4 regions of the Streptomyces sp. NPDC056600 genome follow, and region 1 is predicted to be linked to each of the others. Evidence: riboswitches for the same ligand, from Rfam matches in the RefSeq annotation. Region 1 holds a riboswitch; each other region holds the start of a gene.
What was found. Region 1 has a riboswitch for cyclic di-AMP ahead of ACFRAV_RS17440 (M23 family metallopeptidase). Riboswitches for the same ligand answer to the same signal wherever they lie in the genome.

Region 2: another riboswitch for cyclic di-AMP. It lies ahead of ACFRAV_RS11550 (transglycosylase SLT domain-containing protein); the one in region 1 lies ahead of ACFRAV_RS17440 (M23 family metallopeptidase).
Region 3: another riboswitch for cyclic di-AMP. It lies ahead of ACFRAV_RS03800 (transglycosylase family protein); the one in region 1 lies ahead of ACFRAV_RS17440 (M23 family metallopeptidase).
Region 4: another riboswitch for cyclic di-AMP. It lies ahead of ACFRAV_RS20445 (M23 family metallopeptidase); the one in region 1 lies ahead of ACFRAV_RS17440 (M23 family metallopeptidase).

What each region holds. Positions count from the first base shown of each region.
Region 1 covers NZ_JBHTVQ010000031.1:66,514-74,080, forward strand. Annotated here, with positions in the region: gene ACFRAV_RS17425 (dihydrofolate reductase family protein) at 1-960, shown strand, start outside; tRNA gene ACFRAV_RS17430 (tRNA-Met) at 1,010-1,083, shown strand; gene ACFRAV_RS17435 (PP2C family protein-serine/threonine phosphatase) at 1,248-2,381, shown strand; cyclic di-AMP (ydaO/yuaA leader) riboswitch at 2,616-2,755, shown strand; gene ACFRAV_RS17440 (M23 family metallopeptidase) at 2,767-3,807, shown strand; gene ACFRAV_RS17445 (aldo/keto reductase) at 3,899-4,843, shown strand; gene trmB (tRNA (guanosine(46)-N7)-methyltransferase TrmB) at 4,864-5,625, opposite strand; gene ACFRAV_RS17455 (MFS transporter) at 5,712-7,136, opposite strand.
Region 2 covers NZ_JBHTVQ010000017.1:34,286-41,852, forward strand. Annotated here, with positions in the region: gene ACFRAV_RS11535 (NADH-quinone oxidoreductase subunit M) at 1-1,559, shown strand, start outside; gene nuoN (NADH-quinone oxidoreductase subunit NuoN) at 1,556-3,217, shown strand; gene ACFRAV_RS11545 (polyprenyl synthetase family protein) at 3,335-4,345, opposite strand; cyclic di-AMP (ydaO/yuaA leader) riboswitch at 4,776-4,961, shown strand; gene ACFRAV_RS11550 (transglycosylase SLT domain-containing protein) at 4,966-5,448, shown strand; gene ACFRAV_RS11555 (HAD family hydrolase) at 5,461-6,294, opposite strand; gene recQ (DNA helicase RecQ) at 6,587-7,567, opposite strand, start outside.
Region 3 covers NZ_JBHTVQ010000004.1:132,342-139,908, forward strand. Annotated here, with positions in the region: gene ACFRAV_RS03795 (transglycosylase family protein) at 1-1,168, shown strand, start outside; cyclic di-AMP (ydaO/yuaA leader) riboswitch at 1,410-1,578, shown strand; gene ACFRAV_RS03800 (transglycosylase family protein) at 1,583-2,281, shown strand; gene eno (phosphopyruvate hydratase) at 2,574-3,854, shown strand; gene ACFRAV_RS03810 (septum formation initiator family protein) at 4,123-4,647, shown strand; gene ACFRAV_RS03815 (DUF501 domain-containing protein) at 4,694-5,242, shown strand; gene ACFRAV_RS03820 (exopolyphosphatase) at 5,239-6,180, shown strand; gene ACFRAV_RS03825 (LPXTG cell wall anchor domain-containing protein) at 6,457-7,567, shown strand, end outside.
Region 4 covers NZ_JBHTVQ010000041.1:13,887-21,453, forward strand. Annotated here, with positions in the region: gene ACFRAV_RS20435 (M16 family metallopeptidase) at 1-956, shown strand, start outside; gene ACFRAV_RS20440 (M16 family metallopeptidase) at 953-2,341, shown strand; cyclic di-AMP (ydaO/yuaA leader) riboswitch at 2,569-2,738, shown strand; gene ACFRAV_RS20445 (M23 family metallopeptidase) at 2,752-3,504, shown strand; gene ACFRAV_RS20450 (GntR family transcriptional regulator) at 3,688-4,395, shown strand; gene ACFRAV_RS20455 (HPr family phosphocarrier protein) at 4,583-4,930, opposite strand; gene ACFRAV_RS20460 (GNAT family N-acetyltransferase) at 5,018-7,567, shown strand, end outside.

The DNA of each region.
Region 1 (7,567 bases):
CGCTCGCCCGAACGGCGGGCCGCGCGCACCGCTGCCGGGCTGCCGGAGTTCCCGCTCAAGGTGCTCGTCACCGGTTCGGGTGAACTGGACCCGGCGGCCCGCTTCTGGCGCACCGGCGGCCGCAAGGCCGTCTACACCACGGACGGGGGCGCATCGCGGGCGCAGGAGGCGCTGCGTGGCCAAAAGGACGTCGAGGTGGTCCCGGTGGGACCGGAACTGGACTGGCGGGCCGTTCTGGAGCACCTCCACGCCGCGTACCGGGTGCGACGGCTGATGGTCGAGGGAGGCGGCAGCGTCCACACCCAGCTGTTGCGGCTCCAGCTCGCCGACGAGCTCCAGTTGGCGCTGGGCCCGCTGCTGGTCGGCGAACCGGACGCGCCGCGGCTCTTCGGCCCGGGCGGTTATCCGCCGGGCAGGCTGCGGCTGGAGGAGACCCGGCGGGTGGGCGACGTGGTGCTCGCCCGCTACCGGCCGGTCGCCCCGGGCGCCGGCCCCTCGGCCTCCGCCGCCGACCGGTACTGGCTGGGCCTCGCCTGCGACCTGGCCGAGGAGTGCCCGCCGTCCCGCACCGCGTTCAGCGTGGGCGCGGTGGTGGTGGCCGAGGACGGCACCGAGCTGGCCCGCGGCCACTCCCGGGAGGGAGGCGACCCGGTGGTCCACGCCGAGGAGGCGGCGCTCGCCAAGATCGCCCCGGACGACCCGCGGCTGCCCGGGGCCACCGTCTACAGCAGCCTGGAGCCGTGCGCGCGCCGTGCCTCCCGGCCGGCCCCGTGCGCGCGGCTGATCCTGGACGCCGGGGTGCGGCGGGTGGTCACCGCCTGGCGGGAGCCCGACACCTTCGTGGCGGCCGCGGACGGCAGCGGGGTGCTGGCGGCGGGCGGCGCCCGGGTGGTGCGACTGCCCGAGTACGAGGAGCGTGCCATGGAGCCCAACCGCCACCTGTTCGGCGGGTCGACGTGAACCGATTCGCTTTTCCCCCGCGCCATGTCGTACAGTGAAGACACAACGACGCGGGGTGGAGCAGCTCGGTAGCTCGCTGGGCTCATAACCCAGAGGTCGCAGGTTCAAATCCTGTCCCCGCTACTGAAGACTCAGGGCCGGAATCCTTCACGGATTCCGGCCCTGAGTGTTTGCGTCCGCAGTCGGCTTTCTTCTCCGGCGCCTCTCCGTCAGCTTTCTCCGTCAGCCTTCATCCGTGCGCAGGCCAGCGGTCGCCGCTTCCGGCCCGGCGCGCGACGATGGACTCCATGCTGAGGCGAGGCGGACCGGTGGATCCGGAGGCCGAGGCCGCCTTCGGGCCAGGCCGACGGTGGATCCTCTACGCCCGTCTGGTGCTGCGGGTGCTGCCCTTCCTGGCCCTGGTCCTCGGCCTCGCCTACGACAGTCTGACGCCGCGGGACGTGACCGCCGTACCGTTCTTCGCCGCCGCCCCGTTGATCGCCGCTCCTCTGTACACCCTGCGCGCCACGGTGCTGATCGGACTGCTCTCGACGGGTCTCACCCTCTACGTGCGGCTGACCCGGGACACGGACTCCCCTGCCCTGATGGTCACCGAGCTGCTCACCGTCGTCTTCGTCTCGGTGCTGTCCTGCGTGATGAACACGGCGGTCCACCGCGTCGACCTGCGCCTCGCGTCCGCCCGGCAGATGGCCGAGGTGGCGATGCGGGCCGTGATGCCGCAGCCGCAGCGGCGGATCGGCGCCCTGCGGATCGCCTCCCGGTACGAGGCGGCCCTGCGGGAGGCCAACATCGGCGGCGATCTGTACGCCGCGCACGACACGCCGCACGGCGTACGGGTGGTGCTGGGGGACGTGCGCGGCAAGGGGATGGACGCCGTGGCGGCGGTCGCGGTCGTCGTCGGGGCCTTCCGCGAGGTGGCGGAGCGGGCAGACACCATCGAACAGGCCGCCGAGCACATGGAGCAGGCGGTGGTCCGTGAGCGGGACCGGCGGGCCGTGGAGCTGGAACAGCAGGAGGGCTTCGTGACGGCGGTGTTCGCCGAGTTCTCCCGGGACGGCCGGAGCGTGACGATCGTCAACCACGGCCATCCGCCGCCGCTGCTGCTGGAACCGGGGGCACAGCCGCGGTTGCTGGATTCGGGGGAGCCCGGGGGCCCGCTCGCGCTCGCGGAGCTGGTGGGATCGCCCCACCCCGGTCCGCCCGTGCCGCTGCGGCCGGGCGCCACGGTGCTCTTCTACACCGACGGTCTGACCGAGGCGCGGGACGAGGACGGGGTGTTCTACGACCCGGTCGAGCGGCTGGACGGGCGGGTGTTCGGCGAGCCGGAGGACCTGCTGGAATTCCTGTCCGAGGACGTGGCCCTGCACTCCGGGGGAGACATCGCGGACGACATGGCGCTGCTGGCCGTGCGGAGCGTGTGACCGGCCCGGACGCGGCGGCGGCACCCCGGGACCGCAGGACGCCCACCGAAGTGATCAAGCCATGGCGGTCGTGACGGTGTGACCTAAGCCATGTCCGTTTCGCCCTGGAGAACCTCCATAGGTTCAGGCCACAACGTTGGACGATGTGAAGGAACGGCTTGGAATTGAGCCACCGCTTCTATTAACGTTCGATAACGCAGCGCGCGGCTGTCCCAGCCGTCACAAGCGACGGCTCCGTGCGCTCTGCCGAATCCCGCAAGGGAACCGGGGAACCACTTTCCGGGGTGAATCGGGCGTATCTCCGTATGCGCGCGTAGGAGACCTTCCCGCTCCGAACCCGTCAGCTAACCCGGTAGGCGAGACGGAAGGAAAGGAGCGCGCCTCCGTGGCGTCCAACCCCCCTGCCCCTGAACTGCCCTTCGTGCCGAGCCAGCGTGTGGCCGCCGACGCGTACGGTCCCGCCGGAGTCCCCGGCGAGGGCTCCTTCGGGGAGTGGAACCCCAGCGAGGGGACGGTCTCCAGAGGCCGTCACCGGGTGGCCAAGCAGCGGGGCCTGGCCCGCAGTTCCACCGTCCTCGGCGTCGGTGTGATCGCCGCCGTCGGCGCGGGCGGCATGGCCACCGCCGCGCCCGGCAAGGCTCCGGTGCACATCACCATGCCGCAGATGCCGTCGCTGGACCCGGTCACCTCCCTGCTTCCCGGCGGCGACGAGACCGAAACCGCGGCCGCCGAGCAGGCCCCCAGCGTCCTCGGCGAGATGGGCGTGGGCGTCGCCCCGGCCGAGACCCCGTCCTCCGCCGACGCCGGCGAGGCGCTGCGCACCCGCATCATGGCGCAGGCCGCCCAGCAGGAGCAGGAGGCCGAGACGCAGGCCGCGCTGGAGGCCCAGGAGGCCGCCGCCCAGGCCGCCGCCGAGAAGGCGGCCAAGGAGAAGGCGGAGGCACAGGCCCGCGAGGCCGCCGCCGAGAAGGCCGAGGAGGAGGCCAAGGCCAAGGCCGAGGCCGAGCGCATCGCCAAGCTGGCGGCCAGCTTCGTCTCGCCGGCGTCCTCCTACACGATCACCTCCACGTACATGCAGGCCGGCTCCATGTGGTCCTCCGGCTACCACACGGGCCTGGACCTCGCGGCCCCCACCGGCACGCTGTTGAAGGCCGTCCACACCGGCACCGTCACCGAGGCCGGATGGGCAGGCTCGTACGGCTACCGGACCATCCTCACCCTCGAGGACGGCACCGAGCTCTGGTACTGCCACCAGTCCTCGATCAACGTCAGCGTCGGCCAGAAGGTGACCACCGGCGACGTCATCGGCCGGGTGGGCGCGACCGGCAACGTCACCGGCCCGCACCTGCACCTCGAGGTGCACCCGGGCGGCGGCGACGGCGTCGACCCGATGGCCTGGATGGCCGCGCGCGGCGTCAACCTCTGACGACGCCGCACCCCCCTCCCCCTTCCCTATGTCCGTGGCCGGCTGACGGCGCGTCGGAATGCGCCGCCGGCCGGACGCGTTGGTCATCGTCATGAGTGAACTGCGCAAGCTGGGTACGTCCGGCCTCGAGGTGTTCCCGCTCGCCCTCGGCGGCAACGTCTTCGGATGGACCGCCGACGAGCGGGAGTCCTTCGCCGTCCTCGACGCGTACACCGCGGCGGGCGGCAACTTCGTCGACACCGCCGACTCGTACTCCGCCTGGGTGGAGGGCAACGAGGGCGGCGAGTCGGAGACCGTCATCGGCAGGTGGCTCAAGGCCCGGGGCAACCGCTCCGAGGTCGTGGTCGCCACCAAGGTGAGCCAGCACCCGAAGTACCGCGGGCTGTCCGCCGCCAACATCAGGGCGGCGGCGGAGGCTTCGCTGCGCCGGCTGGGCACCGACCACATCGACCTGTACTACACGCACTTCGACCAGCCCGGGACGCCGGTCGAGGAGATCCTGCTCGCCCTCGACCAGTTGGTCCGCGAGGGCAAGGTGCGGGCGATCGGCGCGTCCAACATCACCGCCGAGCGGCTGCAGGAGTCGCTGGACTTCTCCGAGCGCGAGGGCTTCGCCCGCTACACGGTCGTGCAGCCGCACTACAACCTGGTCTCCCGGGACACCTACGAGGGCCCCCTGCGCGACGTCGCCGAGCGGGCGGGGCTGGCCGCCGTGCCGTACTACGCGCTGGCGTCCGGCTTCCTGACCGGCAAGTACCGCCCGGGGACCACGGTGGACAGCCCCCGGGCGACCGGAGCGGCCCGGCACCTGGACAGCGAGCGTGGCCGGCGCGTCCTGGCCGCCCTCGACGAGATCGCCGAGGCGCACGGCGCGTCCCCGGCCACGGTGGCCCTGGCCTGGCTCGCCGCCCGCCCGACGGTGGTCGCGCCGACCGCCTCCGCCCGCACGGTGGACCAGCTGCCCGCCCTCACGGCGGTCGCCGGCCTGCGGCTCACCGACGAGCAGACGGCCCGGCTGGACACGGCCTCCGACTGATCCGCCGTGCCGCCGGTTCCTCAGACCCGGCGGAAGAGCAGGTCGCGCACGACGTGCCCCTTGTCCAGCCCCTGGCCCTCGAACCGGGTGAGGGGACGGAACTCCGGCCGGGGCGCGAAGTGCCCCTCGGGCTGCGTGTTGGCGAAGCGGGGGTGCGCGGTCAGCACCTCCATCATCTGCTCCGCGTACGGCTCCCAGTCCGTGGCGCAGTGCAGCACCGCGCCCGGGCTGAGCCGGTCGGCGGCCAGGTCCAGGAACTCGGGCTGGATCAGCCGCCGCTTGTGGTGCCGCTTCTTGGGCCAGGGGTCGGGGAAGTAGACGCGCAGCCCGGCCAGCGCGTCGGGCCGGAGCATCTCGCGGAGCAGGATGATCGCGTCGCCGTTGGCCACGCGGACGTTGCCGAGTCCGCTCCTCTCGGCGAGGCTCAGGAGGTTGCCCTGGCCCGGGGTGTGCACGTCCACCGCGAGGATGTTGGTCGCCGGGTCGTCGGCGGCCATCTGGGCGGTGGCCTCGCCCATGCCGAAGCCGATCTCCAGCACGACGGGGCGGTCGTCACCGAAGAGCTCGGTGAGGTCCAGGGTGCGGCGGCCGTCGATGTCCAGGCCCCACCGGGCCCAGAGCCGCTCGATGGCGTCGGCCTGTCCGGTGGTCACCCGGCTGCGGCGGGGCTGGAAGCTGCGGATGCGGCGCTCGTGGTGGGAGCCGGCCGGATCGGGCTGCGGTCCGTCCGGGAACCGGGGGGTCCGGGCGGGGCGGCGGCTGGGGTTCGGGGCGTCAGACACAATGCCCCGATTCTACGGCGCACCGCTCCTTCGCCCCGCGCTCACCACCCCCGGTCCGGGCGCCGCCGTGCCGGGGGCGGCCGAGGTCAGGCCGGGGTGCCGAGAAGAGGGCGGGCGCGTTCGCGTAACTCGACGACACGCGGTTCGTCGCCGTACGGCTCGAGCCGGGTGAGCAGGTCCTTGACGTACTCCGTGGTGCGCGCGGACGAGATCCGCCCGGCCACCTCCACCGCGCGGACCCCCTGCTCGCAGGCCGCGTCCAGGTTGCCGGACTCCAGTTCGGCCACCGCGGAGACCACCAGCCGCAGCCCGTGCGAGCGCACGAACTCCTCGGTCGGCTTGGACAGCGCCTGCTCGGTGAACCGCCGCACCTGCCCGGGCGCCTTCAGGTCGCGGTAGCACTCGGCGGCGTCGGCGCAGAACCGGTCGTAGCCGTAGAAGCCGAGCCAGGTCGGGTCGTTGTCCCCCTCACGGGAACGCTCCAGCCAGCTCTCGGAGGCCTTCAGCGCCGTCCCGGCCGCGGCCGCGTCCCCCGCCTTGGCGTGGGCCCGCGCCTCGACCAGGCGGAAGAAGCTCATCGTGCGGGCCGTGGCCAGCCCTCTGTTGCGCTCCACCGCGGCCTGGGCGAGGTCCACGCCCTCGTCGCCGAAGCCCCGGTAGGTGGCCTGCAGGGACATGGACGCCAGGACGTAGCCGCCCAGCGGCACGTCCGCCGCCGCGCGGGCCAGCCGCAGGGCCTGGATGTAGTAGCGCTGCGCGGCCTCCTGCTGCCCGGTGTCGAAGGCCATCCAGCCCGCCAGCCGGGTCAGCTCGGCGCTCGCCCCGAAGAGGGCGCGCCCGACGTCGTCGGAGTACGACCCGAGCAGCAGCGGCGCCGCCTCGACCCGCAGGCACTCGGGCACCATCGAGGACCGCCAGTCCCCGCCGCCGTACTTGGAGTCCCACCGCCGCGCGTCCTCCGCCGCCTCGCGCAGTTTGCGGACGTCGCTGTGGCCCACCTTCAGCGGCGAGCCGGACCCCTCCGTGGCGCCGGCCTCGCGCGCCACCGAGGTGTCGGCCGGGGATATCAGCCACCGCGAGGCGGGCGTCGCGTAGGCGGAGACGGCGAAGGAACCGGCGAGCGACTGCCAGATGCCGCCCGAGCCCGCCCGCCGGCCGGCCAGGTCGAGCCGGTACAGCTCGGTGGCCGACCGCACCGCCTGCCCGACGTCGCGCGGGAAGGCCAGACCGACCTCGGGCGTCGGGTCGGCGTCCGCCAGCCCGATCTCGTGCAGCGGGACCGGCCGGCCGAGCTTCTGCCCGATGGCGGCCGCGATCAGATGGGGGGCCGCGCCCTGCGGCACCATGCCCTTGGACACCCAGCGCGCCACCGACGTCTTGTCGTACCGAAGCGTCAGACCGCGCTGCGCCCCCAGGTCGTTGACCCGCCGCGCCAGCCCCGCGTTGCTGATGCCCGCGAGGGCGAGAACGGCGCCGAGCTTCTCGTTCGGCCCGCGTTGCTCCCTGGACATCCGCTTCCCCCTCGGCAGAGACGGCTGCCGCGACTGGCATAAACCCGCGGCATTCGTAAACCCAGCGTAGTTCTCCGAATCCCATGCGTTAAGGGGCAAAGTTCCGTATGGCGAGATTGCTGCCCGGGCGGGAGTACGGAGTGTGTCCACGTGCTCCCGGTGTGTGGCCGTGCGCCCGGCCGTGCGCTCTGCATCGCCGGCGGCCGGGACTGTTCCATGGGTGATGCGTGGGTCGGCCCGCTGTACTGGATCCAGCGGGCTGGGGGACACCGCCGCCACATCCCCGCGGGCGGCGGACCGGTCCGGGAGGCGCAGCCCGCCTCCCGGACCGTACGTACTCCTCCGTATGTACGGAGAGTGTGCGCGGGGCTCCGCAGGTCGCACACAGTCGGCGTATTTGGCTGAAAATATGCCCCACGCCGAGAGGCCGT
Region 2 (7,567 bases), on a different contig from region 1:
TGCTGACGGCGACCGCGGTGCTGCCCGCCCTCGGGGCGGTCGCCACCGCCGCCGTCCCCGCCGCGCGGCGCGAGGCCGCCAAGTGGCTGGCGCTGCTCGTCTCGCTGGGCACGCTGGCCCTGGCCGTGGTGGTCGCGGTGCGCTTCGACCCGGGCGGCGCGCGCTTCCAGCTGACCGAGAGCTACGACTGGATCCCGGCCTTCGGGGTCCGCTACGAGCTCGGCGTGGACGGCATCGGAGTGGCGCTCACGCTGCTGACCGCGGTGCTGATCCCGTTCATCGTCCTGGCCGGCTGGCACGACGCCGACCCTCTGGAGACACAGACCAAGCGCTGGCGGCCCACCCAGGGCTTCTTCGCGCTGATCCTGATGGTCGAGGCGATGGTGATCCTCTCCTTCGAGGCCACCGACGTCTTCCTCTTCTACATCTTCTTCGAAGCCATGCTGATCCCGATGTACTTCCTCATCGGCGGCTTCGGGGACCGCGCCCACCAGGGGGGCGAGGAGGCGGCCGCCACCCAGCGGTCGTACGCGGCGGTCAAGTTCCTGCTCTACAACCTGGCCGGCGGTCTGATCATGCTGGCCGCGGTGATCGGGCTGTACGTGGCCGCGGGCAGCTTCTCGCTGCCGGACATCCTGGCCGCCCGTGCCGACGGCGAGCTGACGATGGGGACGAACACCGAGCGGCTGCTGTTCCTCGGCTTCTTCCTCGCCTTCGCCGTCAAGGCCCCGCTGTGGCCGCTGCACACCTGGCTGCCCAACGCCATGGGCGAGGCCACCGCCCCGGTCGCGGTGCTGATCACGGCCGTGGTCGACAAGGTCGGCACCTTCGCGATGCTCCGCTTCTGCCTCGGGCTCTTCCCCGAGGCCAGCAAGTGGGCCACCCCGGTGGTGCTGGTGCTGGCGCTGATCAGCATCGTCTACGGGGCGCTGCTGGCGGTCGGCCAGCGGGACATCAAGAGGCTGGTGGCGTACGCCTCCATCTCGCACTTCGGCTTCATCATCCTGGGCGTCTTCGTGATGACCAGCCAGGGCCAGTCCGGCGCGACGCTGTACATGGTCAACCACGGGATCTCGACGGCGGCGCTGATGCTGGTGGCCGGCTTCCTGATCTCCCGCCGCGGCTCGCGCCTGATCGCCGACTACGGCGGCGTGCAGAAGGTGGCCCCGGTGCTGGCCGGCACCTTCCTGATCGGCGGCCTGGCCACCCTGTCGCTGCCCGGACTCGCCCCGTTCGTCAGCGAGTTCCTGGTGCTGGTGGGCGCCTTCGCCCGCTACCCGGTGGTCGGCGTCATCGCGACCTTCGGCATCGTGCTGGCCGCGCTGTACACGCTGGTGCTCTACCAGCGGACCATGACCGGGCCGGTCAGGCCCGAGGTCGCCAAGCTGCCCGACCTGCGGGTGCGTGAACTCGCGGTCGCGGCCCCGCTGATCGCCCTGCTGATCTTCCTGGGCGTCTACCCGCAGCCCCTCACGGACCTCGTCAACCCGGCGGTCCGGCACACCATGTCCGACGTGCAGCAGCACGACCCCGAGCCCGAGGTGGAGGCGGCCAAGTGAGCGCATCAGCCGTCCACGGCCTGTGGACAGACCTGGCCGCCCCCGCGGACGGGTCGATCGCCAAGATTCCGGCCCCGACGATCGAGTACGCGCAGCTGTCGCCGGTGCTGATCGTCATCGGCGCGGCGGTACTGGGCATCCTGGTGGAGGCCTTCGTGCCGCGCCGGGTCCGCTACTACGCGCAGTTCTTCCTCTCCGCCGTCGCGCTCGCCTCGGGCTTCGCCGCCGTGGTGGCGCTCGCGGTCGGCGGGTACGCGACCACCCGGGCGGGCATCGCCGCCGAGGGCGCGATCGCGGTGGACGGGCCCGCGCTGTTCCTGCAGGGCGTGATCATGCTGGTCGGCCTGGTCGCGATGTTCACCTTCGCCGAGCGCCGGCTCGACCCCCGGGCGCACGGCAACCACGTGGACTCCTTCGCCGCGCAGGCGGCGTCGGTGCCCGGCAGCGAGAGCGAGAAGGCGGCCGTGAAGGCCGGCTTCACCACCACCGAGGTGTTCCCGCTGCTCCTCTTCGCGGTCGGCGGCATGCTGGTCTTCCCGGCCGCCAACGACCTGCTGACCCTGTTCATCGCGCTGGAGGTCTTCTCCCTCCCGCTGTACCTGCTCTGCGCGCTGGCCCGCCGCAAGCGGCTGCTGTCGCAGGAGGCCGCGGTCAAGTACTTCCTGCTGGGCGCCTTCGCCTCCGCGTTCACCCTCTTCGGCATCGCGCTGCTCTACGGCTACTCCGGCTCGGTCGCCTACGGCCGGATCGCCCAGGTCGTCGAGGGCACGGTCGGCGAGGTCAGCCCGGCGCTGGCCGGCACCATGGGCAACGACGTGCTGCTGCTCCTGGGCGCCGCGCTGGTGACGATGGGTCTGCTCTTCAAGGTGGGCGCGGTGCCGTTCCACATGTGGACCCCGGACGTCTACCAGGGCGCTCCTACCCCGGTGACCGGCTTCATGGCGGCGGCGACCAAGGTGGCGGCCTTCGGCGCGCTGCTGCGGCTGCTGTACGTGGTGCTTCCGGGGCTGCGCTGGGACTGGCGGCCGGTGATGTGGGGCGTGGCCGCGGTCACCATGGTGATCGGCGCGATCGTCGCCATCACGCAGACCGACATCAAGCGGCTGCTGGCCTACTCCTCCATCGCGCACGCCGGGTTCATCCTGGCCGGTGTGATCGCGGCGAAGCCGGAGGGCATCTCCTCGGTCCTCTTCTACCTGGCCGCGTACTCCTTCGTCACCGTCGGCGCCTTCGCCGTGGTGACGCTGGTGCGCGACGCGGGCGGCGAGGCCACCCACCTGTCCAAGTGGGCCGGTCTCGGACGGCGTTCGCCGCTGGTGGCGGCGGTGTTCGCGGTCTTCCTGCTGGCCTTCGCGGGCATTCCGCTGACCTCCGGGTTCGCGGGGAAGTTCGCCGTCTTCAAGGCGGCGGCGGAGGGCGGCGCGGCCCCGCTGGTGGTGGTCGGCGTGCTGTCCTCGGCGGTCGCGGCGTTCTTCTACATCCGGGTGATCGTGCTGATGTTCTTCAGCGAGCCCAAGCCGGACGGGCCGACGGTCGCGGTGGCGTCGCCGCTGACGACCGCGGCGATCGCGGTCGGCGCGGCGGTCACCGTCGTGCTGGGCGTGGCGCCGCAGTACTTCCTGGACCTGGCGAGCCAGGCGGGGATCTTCGTCCGCTGAGCGCCGGGCGTCCCGACGACGGACGCCCGGCGCCGGGCGTCCCATCGACGCCGAAGGCCCGGTTCCCTCGGGGGGAGCCGGGCCTTCGGCGTGCGGTACGGGGGCGTGGCGAGGAGGTCAGCCCGCGCGGTGCACCACGGCGTCGCAGAGGTGCATGAGGGCCGTCCTGGACTCGCACTCCGGCAGCGGGGCCAGCGCGGCACGGGCCTCCTGCGCGTAGCGGACGGTGTCCGCCCGGGCGTCCTCCAGCGCGGGGTGCTCCCGCAGCCGGGCGACCGCCTCGGCCAGGCGCGCCTCGTCCGACAGGTCGGAGTCCAGCAGCTCGCACAGGGCGACGTCCTCGGGCAGCCCCAGCCGCTCCACCCGCTCGCGCAGCCGCAGCACCGGCAGCGTGGGGATGCCCTCACGCAGGTCGGTGCCGGGGGTCTTGCCGGAGTCGGAGGAGTCGGAGGCGACGTCCAGGACGTCGTCGGCCAGCTGGAAGGCCACGCCCAGCCGCTCGCCGTACTGCGTGAGCACGTCCACGACCTGGTGGTCGGCGCCGGACATCATCGCGCCGAAGCGGCAGGCGACGGCGACCAGCGAGCCGGTCTTGCCGGCCAGCACGTCGAGGTAGTGGTCGATGGGGGAGCGCCCGGCGGACGGGCCGGCGGTCTCCAGGATCTGGCCGGTGACCAGGCGCTCGAACGCCTCGGCCTGCACCCGCACCGCCTCCGGGCCGAGGTCGGCCAGGATGTGCGAGGCGCGGGCGAAGAGGAAGTCGCCGGTGAGGACCGCCACCGAGTTGTCCCAGCGGCTGTTGGCGCTGGGCACGCCGCGGCGCACCTCGGCCTCGTCCATCACGTCGTCGTGGTACAGCGTGGCGAGATGCGTGAGCTCGACGACGACGGCCGAGGGAACGATCCCCGGCGCGTCCGGGTCGCCGAACTGCGCGGCGAGCATGACGAGCAGCGGACGGAACCGCTTGCCGCCCGCCTTCACGAGGTGCTGAGCGGCCTCGGTGATGAACGGGACCTCGCTCTTGGTGGCTTCGAGCAGACCTTCCTCGACGGCCGCCATACCTGCCTGGACGGCGGTCTCCAGCGCCTGGTCCCGAACCCTCAGCCCGAACGGCCCGACCACGCTCACGAGGGGTCTCCTGTCTGCTGGTGTGTGCTGACGATCACACGGCTTGTCGATAGGTCATTGCCATCACCCCACTCAGCGTATCCGGTCGGGTTTGGATCACCGACAGCCCCCACCCGCCAGATGGCCGGAGACACCCTGTCCGTTTGAGGGGATATTGCCGGATTGGCGACCTCTTCACTCGTTTTGTATGATCATCGGTCGATCCGTGACATGGGCCACAGGGGCGCGGGGTGGACGGACGGGGTCCAATGGCCCGAAGTCACCCACGGGCGGGGCGGGTTGAGGAGCGGGCCCGGATGCGGGCCGATGGACGAATCGCCCTCAAACATGATCAACCAGCATGATCCACGAAGATCGTACTTGTTTCGGATATCCGCTCTCGCATACGTTTCGCGCCAGCCGGGCGGAACGCCGAATCCTGCCGCCGCCCGCACTCCACAGACCCATTCCACGCACGGCAGGAGCGGGGGACCCAGGTACACCGCCGGACCGGAGCGCGCGCGAGCGCGCCTCCGGGACGGCTAGGGGTGAAGCCTGCCGCCCCATCGGGCGGCGGGCCGGGCAGCCTTTCTGGCCCGAATCCGACAGCTCACCTCGCAGGCGCCGGAGAGGAAGAACGCATGTCCCGTCTCACCCGTACCGCGTCGGCCCTCGCCGTCGCCGCGGCCGTCGTCGTCGCGCCGATCGTGGGCGCCACCGGCGCCTGGGCCGCCGAGACCCCCACCGCGCAGACCGCGGTCACCGTCGCCCCGGGCAACAAGGTCATCCACCTGGCCGCCACCACGGACAGCCTCGACGGCTGGATCCGCGAGGCCCTCGCCGTCATGGCGAAGCACGGCATCCCGGGCACCTACGACGGCATCCACCGCAACGTGATGCGCGAGTCCTCGGGCAACCCGCTCGCCATCAACGACTGGGACATCAACGCGATCAACGGCATCCCCTCCAAGGGCCTGCTCCAGGTGATCGACCCCACCTTCGACGCCTACCACGTCGAGGGGACCGACACCTCGCCGTTCGACCCGGTCGCCAACATCGTCGCGGCGTGCAACTACGCCGCCGACCGCTACGGCTCGATCGACAACGTCAACAGCGCCTACTGATCCCCCGCTCCCTCAGGGGAACAACCGCTCGAGGACGACGGCCACGCCGTCGTCCTCGTTCGTCGTGGTGACCTCGTCGGCGACCGCCTTCAGCTCCGGGTGCGCGTTGGCCATGGCCACCCCGTGGGCCGCCCAGCGGAACATCGGGACGTCGTTCGGCATGTCGCCGAAGGCGACGGCGTCCTCCGGGCCCAGGCCGAGGCGCGACGCGGCCATGGCCAGCCCGGTGGCCTTGGTGACCCCGTGCGGCTGCAGCTCCACGGTCCCGGGGCCGGACATCGTCGCCGTGGCCAGCGAGCCGACCGCCGAGGCCGCCACCGCGGTCAGCTCGTCGTCGGTGAGCTCCGGGTGGGACAGCAGCACCTTGGTGATCGGCCGCTCCCACAGGTCGCTCCGGCGGCCTACCCGCTCCGCGGGGAGCGTGGGCCGCGCCATCCGGTAGCCCGGCTCGATCAGCGTGAGCCCCTGGACGCCGTCCTGGTCGACGGCCGCGTACACCTGGCCCACCTCGGCCTCGATCTTGCCGAGCGCCGTCTCCGCCAGCTCCCGGTCCAGGGTCATCGACCACACCAGCCGGTCCCGGTCCGCGTCGTAGAGCTGCGCGCCCTGGCCGCACACCGCGAAACCGCCGCCGATGCCGGCGAGCAGGTCGCGTACCCGGGGCGCGGGCCGGCCCGTCACCACCAGGTGCCGAGCGCCGGAGCGGGCCGCCGACCCCAGCGCCGCACGGGTGCGGGGGGAGACGGTGTCGTCGTCGCGCAGGAGCGTGCCGTCCAGGTCCGTGGCGATCAGGGCGTACGCGGGGAGCGTGCGGGAGGGGGGCGCATAGGCGGCGGGTGCGGGCATGATCAGAGAATACGGACCTCCTGGAGCGCCCCCGTGACGGGTTGACACGTCAACGGGATATGTGCAATAGGGCGTTGCCCTACTCAGGTGAGCGCCCCACGCGGCGCGCCGGGGCGAGCCGCGCCCCGGACGGGCGGCCGTCAGCGCGAGCCGCGCCCCGGGCGAACGGTCGTCCAGGGCCAGCCGCGCCCCGGGCGGGCGGGTCCGAGGCAGGTGGTCGTCCGAGGCGGGCGGTCGGTCGTCCGAGGCGGGCGGTCCGCTCAGGTGGGCGTCGCCCCAGGCGGGTGGCCGCTCAGGCGTCGAGCGAGGTCAGCAGCTCGACGACGCTCTCGCCGTGGGTGGCCAGCTTCTTCTCGCCGATGCCGCTGATGCCGCGCAGCTCCTCCACCGACGACGGGCGAGCCGCCGCGATCTCCCGCAGGGTCGCGTCGTGGAAGATCACGTAGGCGGGGACGCCCTGCTCCCGGGCCCGCTCGGCCCGCCAGCCGCGCAGCGCCTCGAAGACCGGCTGGAGCTCCTCGGGGAGCTCCGCCGCGGCCGCCGCCTTGGCCTTGCGCTCGCCCCTCGCCGAGGGCACCTTCTTCGGCTCCTTGCGCATCGGCACCTGCCGCTCGCCGCGCAGCACGGCCGCGCTGCCCTCGGTCAGCACCAGCGTCCCGTACTCGCCCTCCACCGACAGCAGGCCCTGGGCCAGCAACTGCCGGATCACGCCGCGCCACTCGCCCTCGGCCAGGTCCTCGCCGATGCCGAAGACGGACAGCTGGTCGTGGTCGAACTGGATCACCTTCGCGGTGCGCTTGCCGAGCAGGATGTCGGTGATCTGGGTGGCGCCGAACTTCTGCCGCCGCTCCCTCTCCAGCCGGACCACGGTGGACAGCGCCTTCTGGGCGGCCACGGTGGCGTCCCAGGTCTCCGGCGGCGCCAGGCAGGTGTCGCAGTTGCCGCACCTCTCCTCGGCGGCCTCCTGGCCGAAGTAGGCGAGGAGCTGCTCCCTGCGGCAGCGGACCGTCTCGCACAGGGCCAGCATGGCGTCCAGGTGCGCCTGGGCCCGTCGGCGGAAGGCCTCGTCGCCCTCGCCCGACAGGATCATCTTCCGCAGCTGGACGACGTCGTTGAGGCCGTACGTCATCCAGGCGGTGGAGGGCATCCCGTCGCGGCCCGCGCGGCCGGTCTCCTGGTAGTAGCCCTCGACCGACTTGGGCAGGTCCAGGTGGGCCACGAACCGCACGTCGGGCTTGTCGATGCCCATGCCGAAGGCGATGGTGGCGACCAC
Region 3 (7,567 bases), on a different contig from region 1:
CGCAGCCGGCGTGACCGGGTCCGCCCTCGCCTTGCCGCTCTTCGCGGCCACCGGCGCGAGCGCGGCCGACGGGGCGACCTGGGACCGGGTCGCCGAGTGCGAGAGCGGAGGTGCCTGGAGCGCCGACACCGACAACGGCTTCTTCGGCGGTCTCCAGCTCACCCAGGACCAGTGGGAGGGCAACGGCGGCCTGTCGTACGCCTCCAACCCGGCCGAGGCGAGCCGTTCGCAGCAGATCGCCGTGGCCGAGCGCATCCTCGCCGAGCAGGGCGCGACCCCGTGGCTCGCCTGCGGCGCGATGAACGGTCTGCGCGAGGACGCCCCCGCCGCCCAGGTGGACACCGGCGTGGACGCGCTGCGCACCGGCGACGTGACGGACTCCGGCTCCTTCGACGGCTCGGCCTCCGGCTGGGGGTCCGCCGGCGGCGACCGCACCGGCGGTTCCGGCGCCGGGCGCGCGGACGAGGCGCGCGGCTCCGGCTCGGCCGAGGCGGCCGGCGACGCCGACCAGGGGATGCTCCGGGGCGCGGGTCACGGCCTCTTCCCCGGCGCCGACCTTGCGCCGGTGGACGGCGGGTCCCTGGACCTCGGCCAGGAGGCCGGGCAGGACGAGGGGCTGGACCTCGGCGAGGACCTGGGCCTGGTCGACACCGGCACCGGCGCCCCCGTCGTCCCGGACCTGCCCGAGGTCGGCGGCGGCTCCGGCGAGCACGGCGGCGGCCAGTCCGGCGAGAACGGCGGCAAGGGCGACGGCAACGGGAACGGCGAGGGCAAGGGCGACGCGGACCAGGAGGAGAGCGGCGACACCGGCTCGTCCGACGAGGACGCGCCGCTGTTCGACGGCGAGGGCGACGAGCTGTTCGGGGACGACACCCCGCTCTTCGGCGACGACACCGCCGCCCAGGAGGACTCCGAGGCCTCCTCCGGCTCCGGCCGCCACCGCGGCACCAGCGCCGAGGAGACCACGGAGACCACGAGCGGCTCCTCGGGCCGCCACGCGGCCCCCGCGGGCACCTACACCGTGCGGGCCGGCGAGAGCCTCGTCTCCATCGCCAAGTCGCAGGACGTCAAGGGCGGCTGGCGCGCCCTGTACGAGGCCAACGAGGACCTGATCGGGGACGACCCGGACCGTCTGGTGGCGGGCACGAAGCTGTCCCTCCCCGCCTGAACCGGGCCGGGGACCGGAGGGGACGAGACGATCAGGCGGGGTGAAAGCCGGGCAAAATCGGGGGAGTTACCCACCCTTTCGTCCTGGAATGTCTGATTCCGGAGAAGTGAGAGATGGGTCTCAGAAGCCCTGATCGTCTTTGAAATCCCGGCATGGGCGTGGCTAACGTCGAACCGCTCGCTCCAGCGGGCCCCGGCGGCCGTCACGCCTAATCCTGCCAACGGCCGTACGGGACATGTCGTCGCGTCATGCGCCGTAGGCAGGAGCGGGGGAACCAGGTAAGCGCCGTGTCCGGCAGCCAGATCGCCGGACCGGCTAGGGGTGAAGCCGTGCACCGGGAGGTGCGCGGCCGGGCGACCCTCATAGCCCGAACCCGACAGCTCACCTCGCAGGCGTCGGTGAGGGGATACCTCCATGTCGTTTTCCTGCCAGGGCAAGCACCGTCGCCCCTCCAAGGCCAAGCGCGCCTTCGCCGTCGCCGGTCTCACCGGCGCCGTCGTGGCCGCCCCGCTGATCACCGCGGGCACCGCCTCGGCCGCCACCGAGTCCGAGTGGGACGCCGTCGCCCAGTGCGAGTCGGGCGGCGACTGGTCCATCAACACCGGCAACGGTTTCTACGGCGGTCTGCAGTTCACCAACCAGACCTGGGCCGGCTTCGGCGGCACCCAGTACGCCGCCCAGGCCAACCAGGCCACCAAGGCCCAGCAGATCGAGATAGCCGAGAAGGTCCTCGCCGAGCAGGGCCCGGGCGCCTGGCCGCACTGCGGCGTCGGCCTGTCCAGCTCCCCGTACCAGGGCGGCGCCGCCGAGGCCCCCGCCCAGGAGCAGGCCCCGCAGCAGGAGGCCGCCCCGGCCCCCGCGCCGAAGGCCGAGAAGCCCGCCCAGCCCGTCAAGGCCGAGAAGCCGAAGAAGGCCGAGAAGGTCACCACGCCCACCGGCAAGAAGGTGCTCAAGGGTGACGGCGAGTACAAGGTCCGCAAGGGCGACTCGCTCAGCCGGATCGCCGACAAGCACCACACCAAGGGCGGCTGGAAGAAGCTGTACAAGCTGAACAAGGACATCGTCCAGAACCCGCAGCTGATCTACCCGGGCCAGATGCTCCACCTGAGCTGACCCGCCGGGCGGCGGGCTCCGACCGAGCCGGCCGCCCGCCCCGTGACAGCCCCGCCCCCGTGTTGCGTGATCCGCGCACGGGGGCGGGGCATTTGCACGCAATACGTCCGCCGACTTTTTGTTTCGGGTCGGAACAATTAATCTCCTGTTACCCCTCCGTAGAGGGGGCGACCGGCTGGCCGATCCCGTCCGGCCGGTTAGGCTCGGTCTCGCAGAGCCACGGAGGCTGTGCACCCCGTGCCGGACCAGGTGGTCCGGCGCCACTCGCGTCACATCCCAGAAGGAGATGCTCGTGCCGTCCATCGACGTCGTCGTAGCCCGGGAAATCCTGGACTCCCGAGGCAACCCCACGGTCGAGGTCGAGGTCGGCCTCGACGACGGCAGCACCGGCCGTGCCGCTGTTCCGTCCGGCGCCTCCACCGGCGCCTTCGAGGCCATTGAGCTTCGCGACGGTGACAAGAACCGCTACCTCGGCAAGGGCGTGGAGAAGGCCGTCCTCGCCGTCATCGAGCAGATCGGCCCGGAGCTCGTCGGCTACGACGCCACCGAGCAGCGCCTGATCGACCAGGCGATGTTCGACCTGGACGCCACCGACAACAAGGGCTCCCTCGGCGCCAACGCCATCCTCGGCGTCTCCCTGGCCGTGGCCCACGCCGCCTCCGAGGCCAGCGACCTGCCGCTCTTCCGCTACCTGGGCGGCCCCAACGCGCACCTGCTGCCGGTGCCGATGATGAACATCCTGAACGGCGGCTCGCACGCCGACTCCAACGTGGACATCCAGGAGTTCATGATCGCGCCGATCGGCGCCGAGTCCTTCTCCGAGGCCCTGCGCTGGGGCACCGAGGTCTACCACACCCTCAAGAAGGTGCTGAAGACCAAGGGCCTGGCCACCGGCCTCGGCGACGAGGGCGGCTTCGCCCCCAACCTCGGCTCCAACCGCGAGGCGCTGGACCTGATCCTCGAGGCGATCAAGGAGGCCGGCTACACCCCCGGCCAGCAGATCGCCCTCGCCCTCGACGTCGCCGCCTCCGAGTTCTACAAGGACGGCAAGTACCTCTTCGAGGGCAAGGAGCGCTCCGCCGCCGAGATGACGGAGTACTACGAGGAGCTCGTCGCGGCCTACCCGCTCGTCTCCATCGAGGACCCGCTGTTCGAGGACGACTGGGACGGCTGGAAGACCATCACCGACAAGCTGGGCGACAAGGTCCAGCTCGTCGGCGACGACCTCTTCGTCACCAACCCGGAGCGCCTGGGCCGCGGCATCGAGGAGGGCGCCGCCAACGCCCTGCTGGTGAAGGTCAACCAGATCGGCTCGCTGACCGAGACCCTGGACGCCGTCGAGCTGGCCCAGCGCAACGGCTTCAAGTGCATGATGTCCCACCGCTCCGGCGAGACCGAGGACGTCACCATCGCCGACCTCGCCGTCGCCACCAACTGCGGCCAGATCAAGACCGGCGCCCCGGCCCGCTCCGAGCGCGTCGCCAAGTACAACCAGCTGCTGCGCATCGAGGAGATCCTCGACGACGCCGCGGTGTACGCCGGCCGCAGCGCCTTCCCGCGCTTCAAGGGCTGACACCCCGGCCCTCGGGCCGCGGCGCCCGACCTGTGCCCCCGGAGCTCCGGCTCCGGGGGCACACCCCTGTCCGTGTCCCGCGCGCCCGCTGCGTGCCCCGCTGCGCGCGGCCGCGCCCCGGCGTCACGTACCGTGTGCGGGGAAGAAGACGCGGGACGGCCGCCAGGACGCTCACGCGGCACAGCAGGCACGCAACGCAGCAGGCACGCAACGCAGCAGGCACACGGCACGCAGGCACACGGCACGCCGACGGGGAGGCGCGGAGAAGATGGCGCAGAACCGGGACCGGTTCTCCACGACCACCCGGCTGCGGCTGCTCGGTGAGCAGACCGCCGCCCGCGTCTACCGCTCCCAGACCCGCCGCCAGGCCCGCCGCTCCCGGCTGACCGGCCGGGCCGCGCTGCTCGCCCTGGTGCTGTGCACCCTGATCGTCGCCCTGGCCTACCCGACCCGGCAGTACGTCTCCCAGCGCGCCGAGATCGCGAAGCTGGAGGCGGAGCGCGACGCCGCCCGCGAGCGGGTGGAGGACCTGCGCGACCTCAAGGCGCGCTGGAAGGACGACGCGTACGCCGAGCAGCGGATCCGCGAGCGGCTGCACCAGCTGCGACCGGGCGAGACCGGGTTCACCGTGCGCGGCGCCGCCTCGGCGCCTCGGCAGGACGCCGGGCGGCCCACCGCGGACCGCCCCTGGTACGACATCCTGTGGGAGGACGTCGACGAGGCGGACACGGCGGACGGGACGGACCGGGCCCAGGCCGGCCGGGCCACCGGCCGCGCGGACGCCGCCCGCTGACGACCGACCGCCCCCACCCGTAGAGCGAGAGAGCAGAACCCCAGGCATGGAAACGCCCCCGCCGCCCACCGAGCGCACCGAGCCCACCGACGCGGACGTCGAGGCGTTCCAGCTCCAGCTGGGCCGTCCCCCGCGCGGGCTGCGCGCCATCGCGCACCGCTGCCCCTGCGGGCAGCCGGACGTCGTGGAGACCGCGCCGCGACTGCCGGACGGCACGCCCTTCCCGACCACGTACTACCTGACCTGCCCGCGCGCCGCCTCCGCGATCGGCACGCTGGAGGCGGACGGCGTGATGAAGGAGATGACCGAGCGCCTCGCGTCCGACCCGGAGCTCGCCGCCGCCTACCGCGCCGCCCACGAGGACTACATCCGGCGCCGTGACGAGATCGAGGTGCTCCAGGGCTTCCCCAGCGCGGGCGGCATGCCCGACCGGGTCAAGTGCCTGCACGTCCTGGTCGCGCACTCCCTGGTGGCCGGTCCGGGCGTCAACCCGCTGGGCGACGAGGCCATCGCCCTGCTGCCCGAGTGGTGGCGCAAGGGCCCCTGCGTGACACCGCAGGGCTGCGCCGCGCCGGAGGAGGGGGAGGCGCAGTGACCCGGGTCGCCGCCGTCGACTGCGGAACCAATTCCATCCGCCTGCTGGTCGCCGACGCCGACCCGGCGACCGGCGAGCTCACCGACCTCGACCGCCGGATGACGATCGTGCGGCTCGGCCAGGGCGTGGACCGCACCGGCCGGCTCGCCCCCGAGGCGCTGGAGCGCACCTTCGCCGCCTGCCGCGAGTACGCCGCCGTCATCGAGGAGCACGGCGCCGAGCGGATCCGCTTCGTCGCCACCTCCGCCTCCCGGGACGCCGAGAACCGCGACGAGTTCGTGGCCGGCGTCCTCGCGATCCTGGGCGTCGAGCCCGAGGTGATCACCGGCGAGCAGGAGGCGGAGTTCTCCTTCACCGGCGCCACCCGCGAGCTCGCGGGCCGCACCGACCTGGCCAAGCCCTTCCTGGTCGTGGACATCGGCGGCGGCTCCACCGAGTTCGTCGTCGGCGACGACCGGGTGCGCGCCGCGCGCTCGGTGGACGTCGGCTGCGTGCGGATGACCGAGCGCCACCTGGTCGAGGACGGCACGGTGGTGGACCCGGCGACGGACGAGCGGATCGCGGCCATACGCGCCGACGTGGAGGCCGCCCTGGACCTCGCGGAGGAGACCGTCCCGCTGCGCGAGGCCCGGACCCTGGTGGGCCTGGCCGGCTCGGTCACCAGCGTCTCGGCGATCGCCCAGGACCTGCCGGAGTACGACTCCGCCGCCATCCACCACTCCCGCGTCCCCTACGAGCGGGTCCGCGAGATCACCGGGCGGCTGCTGGGCTCCACGCACGCCGAGCGCTCGCGGATCCCCTCGCTGCACCCCGGCCGGGTCGACGTGATCGGCTCCGGCGCCCTGGTGCTTCAGGCGATCATGGAGCGGATCGGCGCCGAGGAGGTCGTGGTCAGCGAGCACGACATCCTCGACGGCATCGCCTGGAGCATCGCCTGAGCGACCGCTCGGGCACGGCCCCGCGCCGCGCATGACATGAGTCACACAACCGGTGCGGACCGGGAGGGCAACCCTCCCGGTCCGCACCTCTTTGTCCCCGGAGCGGGTCGGGCGGCCCGCGGCGGGCCAGCCGAAAGATCAGCGCGGATTGCGTCAACCCCTCGTAAAATCCGGTGGGTTGATCACCGTCCGCGCGTCGCGCACGGCGGCCCGGGGGAGGGCCCGGCGGTGGTCCCGCCGTTCTTCGCCACACCCGCGCATTTCGCCCCAGGAGGCATGTCCGTGCAGAAACGCCGTTACCTGGCAGTGGCCGCCGCTCTCGCCGTGACCGCGCCCGTCGCCCTGTTCGCCGCCTCTCCGGCCTTCGCGGAGACGTCGGCGCCGGTGGTCGCCCAGGCCGGGTCCACCGTCCAGGAGCTGGAGGAGGCCCTCGAGGAGGCGCGCACCGCCTACGGCGAGGCCATCCGCGCCCGGATCGAGGCGTACGACAAGCTCGAGGCCCTCGTCGACTACGACAAGGACAACCCGCCGGCCGTGGTCGTCGCCGCCGACGAGGCCAGGAAGGCCGCCGGCGAGGCCAAGGCAGCCCTCGACGCCGCCGTGACGCGCGTCGAGAACGCCAGGACCGCGCTGGCCGAGGCGGACGAGGCGGGCAAGGCCGCCGCCGAGCAGGAGCTGACCGACGCCGAGCTCGCCCTCGAGGACGCCCGCCAGGCCCACGTCGAGGCGGACGAGAAGGCGAAGGCGGCCGGCACGGCGCTCGACGACGCCCGGGTCGAGGCCGGGCGCACCTACGAGCTCGCGAAGCAGGCCGAGAAGGCCGCCAAGGAGAAGGCGGAGGCCGCCGAGCAGGCGCTCGCCGACGCCAAGAAGTGCACCGACGCCAAGGCGCTGAAGTCCAGGGCGATCGGCCTGCCCGAGCAGATGGTCGCGGGCGACCGGGTGCCCTTCACCTTCCGGATCACCAACGGCACCGAGCACACCGTCGACGTCGAGCCGCTGACGTTCATCGTCCTCGACACCCCCGGCGCCGACCAGGACGACCTCGCGGTCGAGTGGAAGAGCGGCGACGGCTGGGTCGAGCTGGAGCCCGCCGACAGCCCCGCGGTGGTCTTCGAGGACCTGAAGCCCGGCGAGCGCGCCAAGATCAAGATGCGCCTGACCGTCGACAAGGACACCCCGAAGAGCCACGTCCACGCGTCCTTCGCCGCCGACCCGGTCAAGGACTCCGTGCCGTGCCTGTTCGGCCCGATGAAGAACTACGGGATCGACATCCTGCCCGCCGGCAGCACCCCGAGCCCGACCCCGGGCGACAGCGCCTCCCCGAGCCCGACCGAGACCACGACGGCGACCCCGGCCCCGAGCGCGAGCGCCACCTCGGGCGCCG
Region 4 (7,567 bases), on a different contig from region 1:
TGGAGAACCAGCGCGACGTCGTCAAGAACGAACGCCGCCAGCGGTACGACAACGTCCCCTACGGCACGGCCTTCGAGAAGATCTTCGCGCTGGCCTACCCCGAGGGCCACCCGTACCACCACACCCCGATCGGCTCCATGGCCGACCTGGACGCCGCCACCCTGGAGGACGCCCGCGCGTTCTTCCGCACCTACTACGCGCCCAACAACGCGGTGCTGTCGGTGGTCGGCGACATCGACCCGGAGCAGACCCTGGCCTGGGTCGAGAAGTACTTCGGCTCCATCGCCTCCCACGACGGCAAGCCCGCCCCGCGGGACGGAGCGCTGCCGGAGGTCGTCGGCGGGGAGATCCGCGAGGTCGTCCGCGAGGAGGTCCCGGCCCGCGCCCTGATGGCCGGCTACCGCCTGCCCGAGGACGGCACCCGTGCCTGCGACGCCGCCGACGTGGCGCTGACCATCCTCGGCTACGGCGAGTCCTCCCGCCTCTACAACCGCCTGGTGCGCCGCGACCGCACCGCGGTGACGGCCGGTTTCGGCCTGCTGCGGCTGGCCGGAGCGCCCTCGCTGGGCTGGCTGGACGTCAAGACCTCCGGCGACGTCGAGGTGCCGGTCATCGAGGCCGCCGTCGACGAGGAGCTCGCGCGGCTCGCCGCCGAGGGCCCGACGGCCGAGGAGATGGAGCGCGCCCAGGCACAGCTGGAGCGCGAGTGGCTGGACCGCCTCGGCACGGTCTCCGGGCGCGCCGACGAACTGTGCCGGTACGCCGTCCTGTTCGGCGACCCGCAGCTCGCGCTGACCGCCGTGGAGCGGGTGCTGGAGGTGACGCCGGAGGAGGTCCAGGAGGTCGCCAAGGCCCGTCTGCGCCCCGACAACCGGGCGGTCCTGGTGTACGAACCGATCACTCCCGAGGGCGCGGACGCCGACGGCGACGAGGACGAAGAGGAGGAGGCCAAGTGACCGACCTGGCCACCATGGAGTTCCACCCCCAGCCGCAGGCCGGCGAGCCCAAGCCGTGGGCGTTCCCCGCGCCCGAGCGCGGTGCCCTCGACAACGGCCTGACCGTCCTGCGCTGCCACCGCCCCGGCCAGCAGGTCGTGGCCGTCGAGGTGCTGCTGGACGCCCCGCTGGACGCCGAGCCGCTCGGCCTGGACGGTGTCGCCACCATCATGGCGCGCGCCTTCGCCGAGGGCACCGACAAGCACTCCGCCGAGGACTTCGCCGCCGAACTCGAGCGCTGCGGCGCCACCCTGGACATGCACGCCGACCACCCCGGCGTGCGGGTCTCCCTGGAGGTCCCCGCCTCCCGGCTGCCCAAGGCGCTGGGTCTGCTGGCCGACGCGCTGCGCGCCCCGGCGTTCGCCGAGGACGAGGTCTCCCGCCTGGTGCGCAACCGGCTCGACGAGATCCCGCACGAGCTGGCCAACCCGGCCCGCCGTGCCGCCAAGGAGCTCTACAAGGAGCTCTTCCCGGCGAACTCGCGGATGGCGCGCCCCCGTCAGGGCACCGAGGACACCGTCGAGAAGATCGACGCGGCCGCCGTGCGCGCCTTCTACGAGCGGCACGTCCGTCCGGCCACCTCGACCGCCGTGGTGGTCGGTGACCTCACGGGCGTCGACCTGGACGCCCTGCTGGCCGAGACCCTGGGCGCCTGGAAGGGCTCCCAGGCCGCCCCGCGCGCGGTGCCGGCGGTGACGTCGGACGACACCGGCCGCGTGGTGATCGTGGACCGTCCCGGCTCCGTCCAGACCCAGTTGCTGATCGGCCGCACCGGCCCGGACCGGCACGACCGGGTCTGGCCGGCCCAGGTGCTCGGCACCTACTGCCTGGGCGGCACGCTCACCTCCCGCCTGGACAAGGTGCTGCGCGAGGAGAAGGGCTACACGTACGGCGTCCGCGCCTTCGGGCAGGTCCTGCGTTCCGCCCCCGACGGTTCGGGCGCCGCGATGCTGGCGATCAGCGGCTCGGTGGACACCCCCAACACCGGCCCCGCGCTGCAGGACCTGTGGCAGGTGCTGCGCACCCTCGCCGAGGGCGGCCTGACCGACACCGAGCGGGACACCGCCGTGCAGAACCTGGTGGGCGTGGCGCCGCTGAAGTACGAGACGGCCGCCGCGGTCGCCGGCACGCTGGCCGACCAGGTGGAGCAGCACCTGCCGGACGACTTCCAGGCGACGCTCTATCAGCAGCTCGTCGCCACCGGCACGGTGGAGGCCACCGCAGCCGTGGTGAGCGCCTTCCCGGTGGACCGTCTGGTGACGGTCCTGGTCGGCGACGCCGCGCAGATCGCCGGCCCGGTGCGTGAGCTGGGCATCGGCGAGGTGACCGTGGTGAGCGCCGAGTAGCGGCCCGTCCAGGGCGGTTTCGGGCCCCGGTGAGCCTTACGGCCGCCGGGGCCCGCTTCGTTCGGTCCGGCACCGGCTCGTCCGGGAGCCGTGCGATGCGCGTAGAAGGGTCCGGTTTGCCCTGTGGCGTGCGCTACAAAAGTCTTGATCCGTTTGTTATCCGATTGATCACCCAACTAGCTTCGATCCGGCTGCCCGCCACACCTGTGCTCCGCATCCGCGGCGCCGGGCAGTCATCGCCTAATCCCCGTACGGCGCGAGCCAGGGGAGCCGGGGACCCAACCGAGCGGTACCCCTGGGGTGAATCGGGCGCCTTCCGCCACGCGGGAGGAACCCGTAGGAGACCTTCCTGCTCCGAACCCGACAGCTAACCCGGCAGGCGAGAGGGAAGGAAAGGACTCAGCCACTTCATGGCGTTCAACTGCGCCCCCGGCAGGCACCGTCGTCCCGGCCGGACCAGCCGCACCACCGCCGGCCTGGCGGGCCTCGCCGCTCTCACCACCACCGGCGTCGTCGGCACCCTCGCCAGCCCCGCCGTCGCCGCGGAGGCCCCCGCCGAGACCAGTGGCCTGCTTCCCGTCGTCACCATCGGCGACACCGTCGCCGAGCAGATCGACGAGCAGGCCGAGGCCCAGGAGCGGGCCGCCGTCGAGGCCGCCGCCCGCGCCGCGGCCGCCGAGAAGGCCCGTGCCGAGCGTGAGGCCGCCGAGGAGCGCGCCGCCCGCGAGGCCGAGCGTGAGCGCCTCCGCCGCCTCAACATGTTCGTCAGCCCGATCGCCGGGTCCTACGTCTCCACCTCCTACCAGGCGGGCGGCGGCATCTGGTCCTCCGGCAGCCACACCGGCATCGACTTCCACGCCGCCTCCGGCACCCCGGTCCGCTCCGTGGGCCGCGGCACCGTCGTCGAGGCCGGCTGGGGCGGGGCCTACGGCTACCAGGTCGTCGTCAAGATGCACGACGGCACGTACACCCAGTACGGCCACCTGTCCTCGGTCAGCGTGGCCGTCGGCCAGGCGGTCACCCCGGGCGCCCACCTCGGCCGCTCCGGCGCCACCGGCAACGTCACCGGCCCGCACCTGCACTTCGAGGCCCGCACCTCCCCGGAGTACGGCAGCGACATCGACCCCGTCGCCTACCTCCGCTCCCACGGCGTGAACCTCTGACGTCACCCACGCGAAAGCCCCCCGTCCCGGTTTCCGGGACGGGGGGCTTTTTCGTCGTTCCGGACGGTATCCGGGCGCACCGGGCGGGGGAGCGGCCGAAAATTCCCTCTCCCGTGCGGCTTCCCGTCGGAAATTCACGCGCATTGCCTTAGAGTCGCCTTATTCATCGAGGCGGAGGTCGGCATGCGTATTCCCGCGCATTCGGTATGCACGGCGATCCGGGACGACATCGTCGCCGGGGTCCACGAGCGCGGGACCCGGCTGACCGAGGAACTCCTCGCCCGCCGCTACGGCGTCTCCCGCGTCCCGGTCCGCGAGGCGCTGCGCACCCTGGAGGCCGAGGGCTTCGTGGTCACCCGGCGGCACGCCGGCGCCTGCGTGGCGGAGCCGACCGAGCAGGAGGCCGCCGACCTGCTGGAGATGCGGCTGCTGCTGGAGCCGCTGGGCGCCGCCCGGGCCGCCCAGCGGCGCACCGAGGCCCACCTCAAGGTGCTCCGCGGCCTGGTCAGGCTGGGTCAGGAGCGGGCCCGGCGCGGATACGGGGAGGAGCTGCGGTCGCTGGGCGGCTGGTTCCACGAGACGCTGGCCCAGGCCTGCGGGAGCGCCGCGCTGACCACCACGCTCACCCAGCTGCGGCACAAGATCGCCTGGATGTACGCACTGGATCCGCTGCCCGCGCCCGTGGAGACCTGGGCCGAGCACGGCGCCATCGTGGACGCCGTGGCCCGGGGAGACGGGGAGCGGGCCCGGCAGGTGACCGCCCTGCACACCGAGCGCTCGACCGTGCTGTACCGGCTGCGCATTCCCGGTCAGAACCGCGGGGGCGCGGCGCGCGCGGACGGCGTGAGGACCTCGCAACATGCCGTAAACATGAATGGCCTCCGTAATTAACAAGAGGGCCGTATACAAGAGGCGGGTGCGCGGGTGCAATTCCCGCTCCGTCGTTCGGTGTGCCTTTCCAGGGCCGGTTCTGCAATTCCCGCCGTGCGGTCATTCGTGGGGTGCGATGCATTCGTGTTCCTGTTCGCGCGAGATATTCGCGCGCGGCGCAATTCGGCGGGCCCCGGTCCCGCCCCGCTCACAGCTCCGCCTCCCCCGGGCGCTCCGGACGGTCCACGGACAGCAGCTCCGCCAGTTCGTCGAGCACCTTCTCCACGCCCCCGGCCTCCGCACCCGCACCTGCACCCGCACCCGCCCCGGTGCCGTCGCCGTCGCCGTCGCAGGAGAGCACCACCTCCTCGCCGCGGCGCACCCCCAGCCCCAGCACTCCGAGGATCGACCCGCCGTTCACCGGCCCCACCCCCGCGCCGTCCGCCCGGGCCACCCGCACCGGCAGCCCCGAGTCCTGCACGGCCCGCACGAAACGCGCGGCCGGCCGCGCGTGCAGACCGTCCGGCGCGGCCACCCTGACCCGGCGTTCGGGCATCTCCGGTACCTCCTGTCCTCACCGTCCGCGCGCCTCGCGCGCATCACCACGGGCCCCGATCGGGGCCACGAGCCGTAGGCTTGCCGCATGCAGAGCCCGTCGGACCGTCACGAGTACCCCGCGCACTGGGAAGCCGACGTGGTGCTCCGCGACGGCGGCATCACCCACGTCCGGCCCATCACCGAGGACGACGCGGAACGCCTGGTCAGCTTCTACGAGCAGGTCTCCGACGAGTCGAAGTACCTGCGCTTCTTCTCGCCGTACCCGCGTCTGTCCGCCAAGGACGTGCACCGGTTCACCCATCACGACTACGTGGACCGGGTCGGCCTCGCCGCCACCGTGGGCGGCGAGTTCATCGCCACCGTCCGCTACGACCGGGTCGACGCCGACGGCATGCCCGCCTCCGCGCCCGCAGACGAGGCCGAGGTCGCCTTCCTGGTCCAGGACGCGCACCAGGGGCGCGGGGTCGCCTCCGCGATGCTCGAGCACATCGCCGCGGTGGCCCGGGAGCGAGGCGTGCGCCGCTTCGCCGCCGAGGTGCTGCCGGGCAACACCAAGATGATCAAGGTGTTCACGGACGCCGGGTACGCCCAGAAGCGCAGTTTCGAGGAGGGCGTGGTCCGCCTCCACCTCGACCTCGAGCCCACCGACCGTTCGCTCGCCGTCCAGCAGGCCCGTGAACAGCGCGCCGAGGCGCGCTCCGTGCGCCGGCTGCTCGCGCCCGGGTCGGTGGCCGTGATCGGAGTGAGCCGCGCCCCGGGCGGCGTCGGCCGCGGCGTGCTGGAGCACCTGCGCGACGGCGGCTTCACCGGCGCGCTGCACGCCGTCAACGCCGCCTTCCCCGCCGACCTCGCCCACGTCGACGGCGTTCCCGCGTGCCGCTCGCTGACCGAGATCGACGGACCCGTCGACCTCGCCGTGGTGGCCGTGCCGGCCGACCGGGTGCCCGAGGTGGTCGACGAGTGCGGGGCGCACGGGGTGCAGGGGATGGTGGTGCTCTCCGCCGGGTACGCCGAGCTCGGCCCCGAAGGGCTCGAGCGGCAGCGCCGACTCGTGCGCCGCGCCCGCGCGTTCGGCATGCGCGTGATCGGCCCCAACGCGTTCGGCGTGGTCAACACCGCCGACGGGGTCCGCCTCAACGCCTCCCTCGCCCCCGAGATGCCGCGGGCCGGGCGGATCGGCCTGTTCACCCAGTCCGGGGCGATCGGCGTCGCCCTGCTCTCCCGCCTGCACCGGCGCGACGGCGGCGTCACCGGGGTCACCGGCGTCTCCACCTTCGTCTCGGCCGGGAACCGCGCCGACGTCTCCGGCAACGACGTGCTGCAGTACTGGTACGACGACCCGGAGACCGACGTCGCGCTGATGTACCTCGAATCCATCGGCAACCCGCGGAAGTTCAACCGCCTCGCGCGGCGCACCGCCGCCGCCAAGCCGCTGGTCGTGGTGCAGGGGGCCCGGCACAGCGGCGTGCCGCAGGGGCACGCCGTGCGCGCGACCCGCCTTCCGCACGACACCGTCTCCGCGCTGCTGCGACAGGCCGGGGTCATCCGCGTGGACACCATCACCGAGTTGGTCGACGCCGGGCTGCTGCTGGCCCGTCAGCCGTTGCCGGGCGGGCCGCGGGTGGCGATCCTCGGCAACTCCGAGTCGCTGGGCCTGCTCACCTACGACGCCTGCCTCGCCGAGGGGCTCGAGCCGCAGCGCCCGCTGGACCTCACCACGGACGCGACCCCGGACGACTTCCACCGGGCGCTCTCCCGCGCGCTGGCCGACCCGGGCTGCGACGCCGTGGTGGTCACCGCCATCCCGCGCATCGACGAGGCGACCGGCGCCGGGGGCGCCGCCGCCGACGCGGAACTCGCCGAGGCGCTGCGCACCGCGGGCGCGCTGGCGCCCGACAAGCCCGTCCTGGTCGTGCACGTCGAGCTCGGCGGCCTCGCCGAGGCGCTCTCCGCCGCCGCGGTCACCGCGCCCCGGTCCCGGTCCCGGTCCGGCGAGGGCGTCCACCTCGCCGACGGGACCGAACCGCCGCGGGCCCCGGCGGGTGCGGGCAGCGAGGAGAAGGCCGAAGAGAGCCGTCAGCGCTTGATCCCCGCCTACCCCGCCGCCGAGCGCGCCGTCCGCGCCCTCGCCGAGGCGGTCCGGTACGCCGACTGGCGGCGGTCGGCGGCGGACTCCGGGAGGGTGCCGGAGTTCGAGGACATCGACGAGAAGGAGACCGCGGCCTTCGTCACCACCCTCCTCGCCCGCACCGCGGCGGACCCGAGCGGCCCGGCCGTCGCGGCTTCCGCCGGCGTGAACGGCCCCGTAGCCCCGGCCGGGGTGAGCGGCCCGGCCCCCGCGGACGCGAACGGACCCATGGCCGCCGCCCCCGCCTCCACGAGCGGCCCGGACGCGGCCCCCGCCGCCCTGGGCCCCGACCTAGGTCCCGAGGACACCCGCGACCTGCTGCGCCGCTACGGCATCCCCGTGCGCCGCGCCGTCCCCGCGGCCACCGCGGACGATGCCGTCGCCGCCGCCGGGCGGCTCGGCTTCCCGGTGGCCCTCAAGACCACCGCCCCCCACCTGCGGCACCGCGCCGACCTCGGCGGCGTCCGCCTCGACCTCGCCGACGAGGACCAGGTCCGCCGCGCCTTC